3 regions of the Nisaea acidiphila genome follow, and region 2 is predicted to be linked to each of the others. Evidence: riboswitches for the same ligand, from Rfam matches in the RefSeq annotation. Region 2 holds a riboswitch; each other region holds the start of a gene.
The links. Region 2 has a riboswitch for thiamine pyrophosphate ahead of NUH88_RS21950 (ABC transporter permease). Riboswitches for the same ligand answer to the same signal wherever they lie in the genome.
Positions count from the first base shown of each region.

Region 1 (4,133 bases), 790 kb from region 2:
TCGAGTTTGAGGGCCGTCAGGGCGGCGGCGTAGGCGCCAAGGCCGAAAAAACAGCCTTGCGCCAGCGAGAGTGCGCCGAGCCGTCCGAAGACGAGCTGGTAACCGATCGCGGCGATGGCATAGATCCCGGCACGCGCCAGGACGTCATGGGCATAGCCGCCCGCGAAGAAGACGGCGTAGATCGCAAGAGCGACAGCCCCGGCGAGCAGCAACTGGGAACGGCGGTCAGACACGGGAGCGGGTCCGTTCCGGCAGCAATCCTCCCGGCCGGAAGGCGAGCATGGCGAGCAGCATGGCATAGAGCAGTGCCTCGGCGGCGAGATAGGAGGTGAAAGCCGCGACCAAGGTCTCGAAGAGGCCGATCAGCAGAGCGCCGAGCACGGCGCCGTCGAGCCGGCCCCAGCCACCGATGGTGACCGCGATATAGGCCTTCAGCATGAAGAGCCCGCCGTCGTTCGGACTGACGAAGAACTGGTTCGAGAGCAACAGGCCCGCAGCCCCCGCGAGTGCGAGGGCGAGGGCGAAGGAAAGGGCGATCATTCGCGCCGGGCGGATGCCGATAGCCGCCGCCATTTCCGGGTCCTGCGCCACCGCCCGCATCCGCCGGCCGGTCTGTGTCTTGCCGAGAAAGAGGCCGGTTGCGGAGACGAGAATGGCCGCGCTCGCGAGAACGGCGAGCTGTTGCAGGGAGAGGGTAAGGCCGCCGAGCGCCGGGCCGTCGCCCGCGATCAGCGGCGGTCCCGCCCGCGGTGCGGCCCCGAATATGGCGTTGGCCAGATGCTGCAGGACCAGACCGATGGCGATGGTGCTGACGAAGACGGCGACCGGCGGCCGGTTCTTCAGCGGGAAATAGGCGAGATGGGCAAATCCGATCCCGAACAGGCCCATCAGCGCCATGACCAGAGGCAGGAGGAGCAGGCCGGGAATGCCCGCCGCGTCGCCAACGAACGGCGCCAGCGCGATGGAGAGAAAGCCGCCTGCCATGACCAGCTCGCCTTGCGCGAAGTTCACCGCGCCGACGGCATTGATGACGATGACGAAGCCGAGCGCGATCAGGGCATAGGCCGCGCCGAGGGCGAGGCCGTTCAGCAGAATCTGCGCGAGGGCGAGGCTGGTCATATCGGAAGCATGGCCGCGTCAGCGGATGCCGTCGACATTCTCGTAGCGCTTGGCGATGGCCGGAACCCGGCTGGCGCCATCATAGCAAACCACCACCGCGTCATGCGCCATATTGCCCTTGCCGTCCGACTTGTAGGTCATAGCGAGGCCGTCATAGCTGTTGCCGGCTAGCCAGGCGCGCACGTCGTCCGCGCTCTGTGCGCCGGCTTTTTTGGCCGCAATCAGCATCGCCGTCCCGTCATACTGCGCCAGTGCGAATGCGTCCGGCTCCGTGCCAAAGTGCTTGCGGTAGGCCGCCGTGAAGTCCGCGACCGGTCCGGACTGCTCGGAAACCGGCGAGGAGGCGCTTTCGGCGCAGACGCCCTTCAATTGTTCCGGATTCAGCAGTGCTGCCGTGGTCGGCTGATGCATGGCGGACCCGGCCACCACCGGCAGCGGATTACCGGTCTCCCGCGCCTGGCGGATGACGAGCGCGGTGGAGCCGGAATGCAGGTGCAGTAGCAGGATGTCGGGCTCTGCGGCCTGCATGCGGGTGAGCGCCGGAAGCATGTCCTTGACCGAGATGTCGATGCCTTCCTCGAAGACCAGCGGCGCGCCGAGCTCGGCGAGGGTTTTCTTCAAATGCGCCGCGCCGCTCTGCCCGTAGGCGGTCGTCTGGTAGAGCAGGGCGGGGCGTTTTGCGCCCAGTTCCTCGACCGCATATTTCGCATGCGCGACCTTGACCACGCTGTCGCCCGGGAAGAAGCGGAAGACGTTGCCGCTGCCGAGCTCCGTGATCTTCGCTGTGCCGGAAACGGTCAGCAGCGGCATGCCTGCCCGGTCCGCAACCGGAATCATCGCCAGCATCTGCGTCCCCAGCATGGAGGCTACGGCTGCGCTCGGCGCTCCGCCCAACGCGCGACGGAGAGCGGTGACTGCGCCTTCCGGCGAGGTGCCGGTGTCGGTCACTTCGGTTTCGAGACCGAGCTCTTTGCCGAGCATGTCGACGGCCATGACCGCACCGTTGCGCTGCGCCGTGCCTTCCAGCGAGAGGAAGCCGGTGATCGGCACCAGTACGGGCAGGGTCTCTGCGCGGGCGGTTCCGATGGCGGAAAAGATGAGGACGACGAGGGCGGTTTTCTTCAGGAACATTCCCGGCACTCCAATTGACCCGTTCGTTCGAACGGCGAAAGTCACGGCCGGGGAGAGAGGAGATTCAACGAACGGTCCGCTCGGCGGGTCCGGTGACGTCTCCCTGCGCCAGAATTACCTGGGTCAGGTTCGATGGGTATCCTCTCAGTTCCGGTACGACGCCCGAAACACCCCAGCATCACGATCAGTCCAACCTGCGGACCGGTTTCCGCTTTGTCAAGAACGGTACGACAAGACCCGGGATTGCTACCACCGGAACGAACGCCTCAGTTGGAGTTCGTCTCCATAAAGAATGGATATTCAAAAAAACAAAATCGAATTTCTTTCGATCTTAAGCAATTTCGTTAACTTTGGTGTCGCGTAAAAATTGTGGAGAGTGCGATTCTCACGCGTTAAGGGGTGCGCACGGTATGGCGCTTGCTTCAAGAAAGTCTTGGATCCGGAAATTCGGAGCGCTGATCAGGGAGCAGCTCGCGGGATATCGGCTCAAGAAAGTCGCGGAAGACCCCAACTGGCTTGAAAAGCGGATCATCCGCCTTGGCATCGCTCTCGCATTCGGATCTCTCGCTTTCGCGACCGACCTCTTCGGCTTGAAGGAGGTGAGCGCACGCTATTCCTACTGGGTCTACAACCTCTTTTCCGCTCCGTTCTATTCTTCCGTTCCGAAGGATCAAGAAGTCCCGCTTGTTCTGATCGACGACGCCGATCTGAAAGGGCAGGGCTGGAAATGGCCGGTTTCCTATGCCATTCACGCAAAGGTCCTCGAGCGAATTCTTCAGTTCGAGCCGCGCGCGGTTTTTGTCGATTTCCTCTTCGTCGACAGTCGAGATGACGCGAAGTTCCCGTGCCTGATCAAGACGCTGGAGCGATATAAAGACCCGGCGAAGCGTGTCGTGGATCGCTCGACAGAAGGCGGGGGGCGGGCCGGGTTAGACTGCGAAACGAGAGATCTGAGCGGTGTCTCCGGCAAACCCGTACCGGTCTTCGTTCCGGTCGAGGAGCGCCGCCGGCAAATCGAAGAGTTGCACGTGTTGACCCGGCCGGTCCTCACGAAGATTGATGTCAACGCGTTCCAGCAGGACAGCTACTTTCTCTACACAGGCAGTGCGTCAAAGTTCGGCAAACGCAGACATCTGTCGCCGGCATATGCCCTTTACAAAGACCGGTGCGCCCAATCGGGTGACTGTCTTGAGAGTTTTCATGGCGGCTCTTTCGACGACGCATTTGCCGAGCCCCTTCAGATCCAGTGGGGGCTCATTCGCTCTGACCGGAATCATTTTCTGACCTCCTGCAAATACGACCCGGATCCGAGCACTGAAAAGGACGGATCGGACCCGTCCGGCCTTTCATTCTTCGGACAAGTTTCGTCTACGATCCGAGGAGTTCTACCGCAGTCCGCGAATATTTTTCTCGATGTGGCGGCGACAACGCTCTCCGGAGGCATGAGCGAAGCGGCGGAGCCTTGTCCGCACATGCCGCTCATCTCGGTCTCGAATTTGCTGATGGAAGGGGTGCAGGGTGGGGTGGACTTCGAAAAGGAGCTGGGCGACCGGATCAAGGGCAAGGACGTCGTATACGGCCAGGCGCTCTCCGCCGTGTCGGCTTTCGTGCAGTCCCCGACCAATCCGCCAGTGTCTTCAGGCTATCGGCATGCAATGGCGCTTCAGAACCTCCACACGGCCGGGGCGGATTATCTGCGCTCCAAGATCACCGTGCCGTCGCCGTTCGAGCATCTGGGGCTACCGCCGTTCGTTTTTGCCTCCTCGACGGTTTCCTACGCCGTGTTCATCCTCTTCGCGGCGGTTCATTCCTATACTTCCTTCTCCACCACACACTTTCTCAAGTCGGGTGGCGATCCGATCCTTCGGCGTCTCGTTGTCCTC
Region 1 is NZ_CP102480.1:728,600-732,732, reverse strand. It holds gene NUH88_RS03515 (branched-chain amino acid ABC transporter ATP-binding protein/permease) at 1-233, opposite strand, end outside; gene NUH88_RS03510 (branched-chain amino acid ABC transporter permease) at 226-1,119, opposite strand; gene NUH88_RS03505 (ABC transporter substrate-binding protein) at 1,138-2,250, opposite strand; TPP riboswitch at 2,333-2,435, opposite strand; gene NUH88_RS03500 (CHASE2 domain-containing protein) at 2,661-4,133, shown strand, end outside.
Region 1: another riboswitch for thiamine pyrophosphate. It lies ahead of NUH88_RS03505 (ABC transporter substrate-binding protein); the one in region 2 lies ahead of NUH88_RS21950 (ABC transporter permease).

Region 2 (4,133 bases):
ATAATGGCGGCAACATAATCCGGCGCATGAAACCGGGAGAGCTCTTCCGGCGTTGCCATGGGACTGTCGACGAAGCGGTCCTCGCCCACCAGGCCAAGGGCGCGAGCCAGGTCCATGACCGGGGTCACGCGCTGGATCGACAGCGGGTGTTTCACGCCGTATCGCGAACGGCGATAGATCTCGCTGCCGATCATGAACGGCCGGTCCGGGAACGACGCCGGGATCCGCGCACTCGACGGCGGGTCGAATTGCGAAACCTCGGCGCTCATGCGGTCCTGCCGATGACAGGCTGCTGAGGTGCAGCTTCCCCATTTTCGCCGGGAAGCAGAAACTCAGGCAGATTATAGTCCTTCAGGCTGTCCCAGTGCTGCTCCACATCCTCCGTGAAGAGATCCCTCACAATGCCGGAGACGAGCCGCGGCACAGCGAATTTCATCGCATTGATCGAAGAACCGGAGGGGCCGAAGCTGACGGTCGCGCCGAAGGTGAAAAGCCGCACATGGCTGAGCCACGGCGCAGTGCCGGGGACGCGTTCCTGAAAGGCAAACGTGGAATCGAGATAAGGGTAACGCCCCAGTCTCGGGTTTTCCTCGGACGCCGGCGGATGGAAACGGTCGCGCCAGAGCGCCGCATTCGCCGCGATATCGGAAAATTCGGGAAGCGCGGGAAGGTCGATGTCGAAGCCGGTACCGACGATCAGGTAGTCGGCCTCGAAGGTCTGTCCCGGCGTCTCGATCTCAACCCCGCCGCCCGCAGCGCGGCAGGAGAGCCACGGCGCCCCCGTCAACAGCTCGAACGCCTCGTGCTTCGCCACCCTTTCCCAGGTTTCACGCGGGAATGCTTCGCGCAGTGTCAGAAGGTGGTTCATGAAGCGCCAGCGCCAGGAATCGTCAAGCTCGGCGAAATGCCCGAGGAATCCGGGAAACGACAGCCATTTAAAGGGCTGCACCCTCTGAAGATCCTCACGCCGGCAGCAGACGGTGACCCGCGCCGCGCCCGCCTCCAGAGCCATGGCCGCATTGTCGAATGCGGATGCGCCGGCGCCCAGTACAGCGACCCGACGTCCTTTCAAGCTCTCGAAATCGATGTTCGCGGAGGCGTGTGCCCAATAGCTTCTGTCAAGCGCCGCGACCTCTTCCGGCGTCCACCATTTGCCGGGCGTCTCGATACCGGTCGCGACGACGATCTTGCGCGCGAGCACGGATTCCCTTGCGCCGGAGGCCATATCCACGAGTTCCGCTGCAACCAGATCACCAAAATCCGACGGCGAGATCCGTTCCGCCGAGATCCCGTTTTCAATACGGATATCAAGCGCCCGCCTCAGCCAGAGGAGATATGAGGCCCAGTCCTCTTTCGCAATCTTGTTGAGCGCCGACCACTCCGCCTCGCCGTGCTGGGCAACGAACCATGCGCGGAAGGACAGGGACGGGATATCCAGGTCCGGCCCGTTCACCTCCTTCGGAGATCGCAGCGTCGGCATCCGGGCGTAGGTCATCCACGGACCTTCCAGGCCTTCCGGCGCGCGGTCGACGATCCGCACGCGGTCGATACGCGCCCGCTTCAATGCATGGGCAATCGCGAGGCCGCCCTGCTCGCCGCCGATCACCAGGACATCAAGCACCGGGCGTCCGTCCGGTCCGCGCCGCTCCGGAACCCAGTTTCCGTCAGGGTAGGAAATGATCCTCAGATCGTCGCGGACCCGCGCTTCAAGTGCATCCAGTCCTATGGCCGGTCCGGCGTCGCTCACATGACCTCCGCGAGAAAATCGGTACTGGTTATCTTAGGTAGCGCGCTTTCGTTCCCTCATCCAGAGGCGCGCGCTTCACCCGCTTGCCATGTCGGAAAAGCTCACTCATTATCGGGTCCGTTCAGGGGAGCCGCACCGGCGGCTGAGAGGTTCCATAAGGAACGACCCTTAACCTGATCCGGGTAATGCCGGCGGAGGGAGAGCCAGATGTCCATCGGCGTTAGGCCGCACGTTTCAGCATATCGGTATCCCAGTCGGTCCACGACATGGCGATGATCCGCGCCATCGTAATCGCGGCCGGACTGCTGATGCTCTGGCAGGGCGTCGTCAGCCTCAGCGGCACGCCGCCCTACATCCTCCCGGGACCGGCACTCGTCGCCGAAGCTCTCTGGCAGAGTTCCCACCTCATTCTGCCGCACGCCGCAACGACGCTTGCCGAGATTCTCCTTGGGCTCGGCATCGGTACGCTCTTCGGTGCCGCGGCGGCGCTCTCACTGAGCTGGTCGGCGCGGGTCAGGCCATGGCTGCTTCCGGTACTTGTCATCAGCCAAGCCGTGCCGGTCTTCGCGCTGGCGCCGGTGCTCGTGCTCTGGCTCGGCTACGGAATGGCCTCCAAGGTGGCTATGGCGGCCCTGATCATTTTCTTCCCCGTCACCGCCGCAATGTTCGATGGGCTGCGCCGAACCGACCCGCTCTTCATCGACTGCGCCCGCACGCTCGGCGCGGGGCGTCTCGACCTGCTGCTTCATGTCCGCCTTCCGGCAGCCCTTCCCGCCTTCGCCTCGGGCCTCAGGGTGGCGACGGCGGTCGCGCCGATCGGCGCCGTGGTCGGAGAGTGGGTCGGCTCCAGCTCGGGGCTCGGCTACCTGATGTTGCACGCCAATGCGCGGCTTCAGATCGACCTGATGTTCGCCGCACTCTTTACCCTCTCGATCCTCGCCCTGTCGCTCTACTACGGGGTCGATGTCCTGTTGAGGGCCGCGATGCCCTGGCAGGCCGGCGAAGCCCGGCCGGCCGCAGATACCGCCTATAACTGAACTGGAGGAAACTGAATGTTCACCCGCACCGCCGCGCTCCTCGTCGCGCTTCTTGTCCTGGGATCGGCCCCCGTCAGAGCCGCGGATAAGCTGACGGTCCTGCTCGACTGGTTCGTCAATCCGGATCACGGCCCGCTGATAGTGGCCGAGAACAAAGGCTTCTTTGCCGCGGAGGGTCTCGAGGTGGAGTTGATCGCACCCGCCGATCCGAACGACCCGCCGAAACTGGTCGCGGCTAAGAAGGCGGACATTGCCGTTTCCTATCAGCCGCAGCTGCACATCCAGGCCGCCGAAGGCCTCCCGCTGGTGCGTTTCGGAACCCTGGTGGCGACTCCGCTCAACACCCTGGTGGCGCTTAAGGACGGCCCGGTGAAGACCATCGCGGACCTGAAGGGCCGCAAGGTCGGATTCTCCGTCGGAGGGTTCGAGGATGCGTTGCTCGGCGCCATGCTGAAAAAGCACGGTCTCGCGCTTTCGGACGTCGAGCTGGTGAACGTCAATTTCTCGCTCTCGCCATCGATCATTTCAGGCCAGGTCGATGCGGTGATCGGCGCATTCCGCAATTTCGAACTCAACCAGATGGACATTGTCGGCCAGCCGGGCCGGGCCTTCTTCGTCGAGGAGGAAGGCGTGCCGCCCTATGACGAGCTGATCTATGTCGCGCACCGGGATAGTCTCTCAGACCAGCGCCTCAAGCGCTTTCTTGCTGCGGTGGAAAAGGCGACGCAATATCTCGTGAACCATCCGGGAGAGGCTTGGGAGGCCTTTATCGACGGCCGCAAGGACCTGGACGACGAGTTGAACAAGCGTGCCTGGCGCGACACCCTGCCCCGCTTCGCACTCCGCCCGGCGGCCTTGGATAGCGGGCGCTATCGCCGCTTCGAAGCCTTCATGCGGGAGACCGGTCTTGTGACGAAACCGACCGACGTCACCGCCTACGCGACCGAACTGCAATAGCGATCCATTTCCCCGCGCGTCCGGTACGGGACGCGCGGGGCCATAAATCATTCGGCGGCGGCAGGCACCTGCCGCTCGCTCTCCACGAACTGCATATAGAGCGCACGTGCCCGCTCGAAGACCGGTCCCGGGGTCAGCATCCGGTCCTCGAAGCGGTCGATCGCCTGAATTTTCCCGAAATTGCCGCAGACGATGATCTCTTCCGCTGTCGCGAGATCCTCTGGCGACAGCACCGCTTCCTCGACCGGAATGCCGTCTTGCGTCAGGAGCCTGATCAGACGGCGGCGCGTGATGCCTGAGAGGAACGTTCCATTCGCCGCCGGCGTCTTCGCGACACCGTCCTTCACGATCCAGATGTTCGCCGTCGAGAATTCCGCGACGTTTCCATTCGG
Region 2 is NZ_CP102480.1:4,683,941-4,688,073, reverse strand. It holds gene NUH88_RS21960 (acetoin utilization protein AcuC) at 1-269, opposite strand, end outside; gene NUH88_RS21955 (NAD(P)-binding domain-containing protein) at 266-1,747, opposite strand; TPP riboswitch at 1,861-1,964, shown strand; gene NUH88_RS21950 (ABC transporter permease) at 2,014-2,784, shown strand; gene NUH88_RS21945 (ABC transporter substrate-binding protein) at 2,800-3,741, shown strand; gene NUH88_RS21940 (branched-chain amino acid aminotransferase) at 3,789-4,133, opposite strand, start outside.

Region 3 (4,133 bases), 1.3 Mb from region 2:
CGGCGAACTGGGCGGCGTCGTTGGCATCCGCGATGGAGCCCGGACGCAGCCCGTCCCCGAGGGAGAAGGAAACGTCATAGGCGCGGGCGATGTCGCAGATCTCCCCGAAATGCTCGTAGAGGAAGCTCTCGCGGTGATGATGCAGGCACCATTTCGCCATGATCGAGCCGCCGCGGCTGACGATCCCGGTGACCCGGTCCACCGTAAGCGGCACGTGATGCAGGCGCAGGCCCGCATGGATGGTGAAATAGTCGACGCCCTGCTCCGCCTGCTCGACCAGCGTGTCGCGGTAAAGCTCCCAGGTCAGGTCCTCGGCCACGCCGCCAACCTTCTCCAGCGCCTGGTAGAGCGGCACGGTGCCGATCGGGACCGCCGAATTGCGGAGGATCCAGTCGCGGATATTGTGGATGTTCCGCCCGGTGGAGAGATCCATCACCGTGTCGGCGCCCCAGCGCGTGGCCCAGACCATCTTCTCGACCTCCTCCTCCATCGAGGAGGTGACCGCCGAGTTGCCGATATTGGCGTTGATCTTCACCAGAAAGTTCCGGCCGATCGCCATCGGCTCGCTCTCCGGGTGGTTGATGTTGGCCGGGATGATCGCCCGCCCGCGCGCCACCTCGTCGCGCACGAACTCGGGCGTGACGAAATCAGGGATCGAGGCGCCGAAACTCTCCCCATCACGCTCCAGGGACTCGCGCGCCAGCGCCTCCTTCGCGGCGGCACGGCCAAGATTTTCGCGGATCGCGACGAACTCCATCTCGGGCGTCACGATCCCGGCCCGCGCATAGGCGAGCTGGGTCACCGCCTTGCCGCCGGTGGCCCGGCGCGGCGCATAACGGACCGGGAATTCCGGTGTCAGCCGGGTTCCCTCGGCGAAACCGTTATCCATCGCCTGCACGCGGCGCCCGTCATAGCCCTCTGTATCCCCGCGCACCGCGATCCAGTCCTCGCGCAGCCTAGGCAGACCTTTTGCGATCTCGATATCCGTCGCCGGGTCGCTGTAGGGGCCGGACGAGTCATAGACCGTCAGCGGCGGCTCGCCGGCACTCGGATGGACCGCGATTTCGCGCATCGGCACACGGATATCGGGATGCAGCGTGCCGGGCACGTGGATCTTGCGGGACGCGGGCAGCGCACCGGTGGTCACTTTCGGATGGATGGCATTCATGGGCTCGGAGCCTCCTCAGCTCGCTCGGGCGTTGGAGACCCAGTTCGCGGAGTGAGGGGCTTTGGCTTCGGGTGTTTCGAGGGTCTGCCCCTGTCCGTCCGCACTCATGCAAGAGTGCCCCGAAGCGCGCACCGTCCCTACGCCAGTATGAACTGGATCAGGTTCGTCGGGTCATTGCGCTGCTCCGGAGAGCCAGCAATATCTCAGCCCCTTGTCGGGACCCCCCGGGTGATAAGGCGATGATGGGAGGCGGCACGGCGCTTTGTCAATCCGTACCCCGGACAGGAAAAAGGGCGGCCGCAAATGCGGCCGCCCATCAGGCTGTTGAATGTTCCGTCCGCGTCAGCCGCGGATGCCCGCGAGGAAACGCTGGATCTCGGCCTTGAGCTGCTCCGATTTCTCGGAGAGCGCCACGGACTCGGTCTCGATCCGGTGGGCCAGATCGCCGGTCGTCTGGGTCGCGCCGGAGACCTCCTGGATATTACCCGTCACCTGCGTGGTGCCGGCCGAGGCCTCTTCCACGTTTCGGGCGATTTCCTGGGTCGCGGCGGTCTGCTGCTCGACCGCGGCGGCGATGGCGGCAGCGATCGAGTCCACCTGCTCGATGGTCTGGGTGATGGCGCCGATGGCGGTCACCGATTCCTGCGTCGAGGACTGGATGCCCTGGATCTGCGCCGAGATCTCCTCGGTCGCGCTCGCCGTCTGGCTCGCCAGGTTCTTCACCTCGGAGGCCACGACCGCGAAGCCCTTGCCCGCCTCGCCGGCCCGCGCCGCCTCGATGGTGGCGTTAAGGGCCAGCAGGTTGGTCTGCTCCGCGATGTCGGTGATGAGACCGACCACCTCGCCGATCTTCTGCGCCGCCTCGGCAAGCCCCTGGACCTTGTTGTTGGTCTCCGCCGCCTCGCGGACCGCGCCGGACGCGACATTTGAGGCCTGCGCGACCTGACGGCCGATCTCGGTGATGGAGGCGCTCAACTCCTCCGTCGCCGAGGCAACGGTCTGGATATTGCGGGAAGCGTCCTCGGAAGCGGTGACGACGATCCCGGCCTTCGCCTTGCTGTCCTCGGCGGTGCTGGACATCTCCCGGGCGGAGCGGCTGAATTCCTGCAGCGCGCCGGAAACCTGATCGACCGTGCCGCCGACCGATGCCTCGAACTCTTCCGCCGTGCGGCTCATCATCTGCCGCTTCTCGGCTTCGGAGCGTTGCTCGTCCTGCACCCGCTGCTCGGCGATGCGCTGGGTCTCGAGAGAAGCGGATTTGAACATCTCCACCGCCTTTGCGAGGTCCCCGATATCGTCCTTGCGGTCGAGATAGGGCACGGCGACGTCAAGCTCGTTGGAGGAGAGGCGCTGGATCACGCCGCGCAGGACCGGGAACGGCTTCATAAGGCGTCCGATCAGCAGAACGGAAATCGCGACGGCGATCACCGCCAGCACGGCCATGACGCTGAGCAGGCTAACCCTCAGTTCCTTTTCGATCTGCTCGATCGCGCTACGCCCAACGCCGACATAAAGAATTCCGACGACCTTGGTCTTGTCTTCGGCGGAGAAGATCGGCTGATAGAGCGTGAAATATTCCTTGCCGAGAATGGTCGCGAGGCCGCGATAGGTCTCACCCTTCATGATCACCGAATAGACCTTGCCGGTCTTGCCGAGCGGCGTGCCTATGGCGCGGCTGCCGTCATTCTTTTTGATGTTGGTGGTGCGGCGCCAGAAATCCTCGCTCTCCGGATCCCAGGCGAAGATGGTTGCCGTCTCGCCGGTCGCGAGTCCGACATCATCGATCGCAGCATGTTCCTCGAAAGCCGGGATCAGGCCTTTCCAGGATACTTCCAAGCTGTCGCTCTTGCGCTCCACGACGAGGTCCGGGTAGCGGTCGCCGAGCATGAGCGCCGCCGTCCGGTAATTACCGGCCTGAGCCGAGGATGCACGGCCTTGAACATAGTCGCCGATCACGAAGATCGCGGATGCGGCGGTGGCCAGCATCGCAACCACGACGAGAACAACCGAGACCGCAGTTACCTTGTTGCGCACGCTGATACTTGAGAACGTCATCTATCTGCCTTTTGCAAGAGAGCCGAAGCTTCTATCACACCGAATTGGCGAGCAAACTAGACGATCAATATTAACCAATAATTACCAAATCTTGCTCGATGCGTTGATTTTGCAGGCCAAATTAACCATAAATTAATTGTGTTAATTTGACGCCGGGGGCTTCAATCTGCCCGCAGGCGCGCCGCGATGTTATTGCTCGGGCGCTATGGGCCACGGCTCGAAACCGTAGAGTTCCTCGGGGTTGCGCAGCAGAATGCGCGTCCGCGTCTCTTTCGACGGTGCCCAGTCGGCGAGCAGATCGAGCAGGACCGCAGCCCCGCTCCTCTCTTGTTCGTCTTCCCGGGCCGGGGCTCCGTCGGCATTCGGCCAGCCGCTGCCCCAGAGCATCCGCTCCGGCGCCCAGTCGACGAGTGCGCGCGCAATCTCGCCGACTTCCGTATCGCCTGCATCGCCGGTCTTCGAGATCCGGTAGGGACATGCGAGCTTCACCCAGAGACGTCCCCGGTCGATGAGACGCCGCAGTGCCCGGAAGCCGGGCTGGGTCAGGCTTCGGGAAAAGCGGAACCCGCCGCAATCCGACAGGATCGTCTCGCCGGGCCAGCCGCGGATCGTCTGCTCCAGTTCATGCAGGTCCGATCCGTCGAGCGCGATCTCCCGGTTCCAGCCGGTCAGGTCATGGGTCCGCCGGACATGGCGGTCGAGATCGTCCCAGGAACAGGTCTCGCGCCCCCGCAGCATGGTCAGTTTCAGCCCGCCAATCCCCGCTTCGGCCAGATCCGCCAAACGCGCCGGATCCTCCCCCGACCCGAGTCCGGCGAAGACGCGCACGCAATCCTCGACGAGGTCACCGCGCGAGACCGCGAGCGCATCCCTCGCCTTCAGCAGCAGATCGGTATCGCCCCCTCCCTCG
Region 3 is NZ_CP102480.1:1,280,380-1,284,512, forward strand. It holds gene thiC (phosphomethylpyrimidine synthase ThiC) at 1-1,168, opposite strand, end outside; TPP riboswitch at 1,285-1,405, opposite strand; gene NUH88_RS05925 (methyl-accepting chemotaxis protein) at 1,511-3,223, opposite strand; gene NUH88_RS05930 (amidohydrolase family protein) at 3,413-4,133, opposite strand, start outside.
Region 3: another riboswitch for thiamine pyrophosphate. It lies ahead of thiC (phosphomethylpyrimidine synthase ThiC); the one in region 2 lies ahead of NUH88_RS21950 (ABC transporter permease).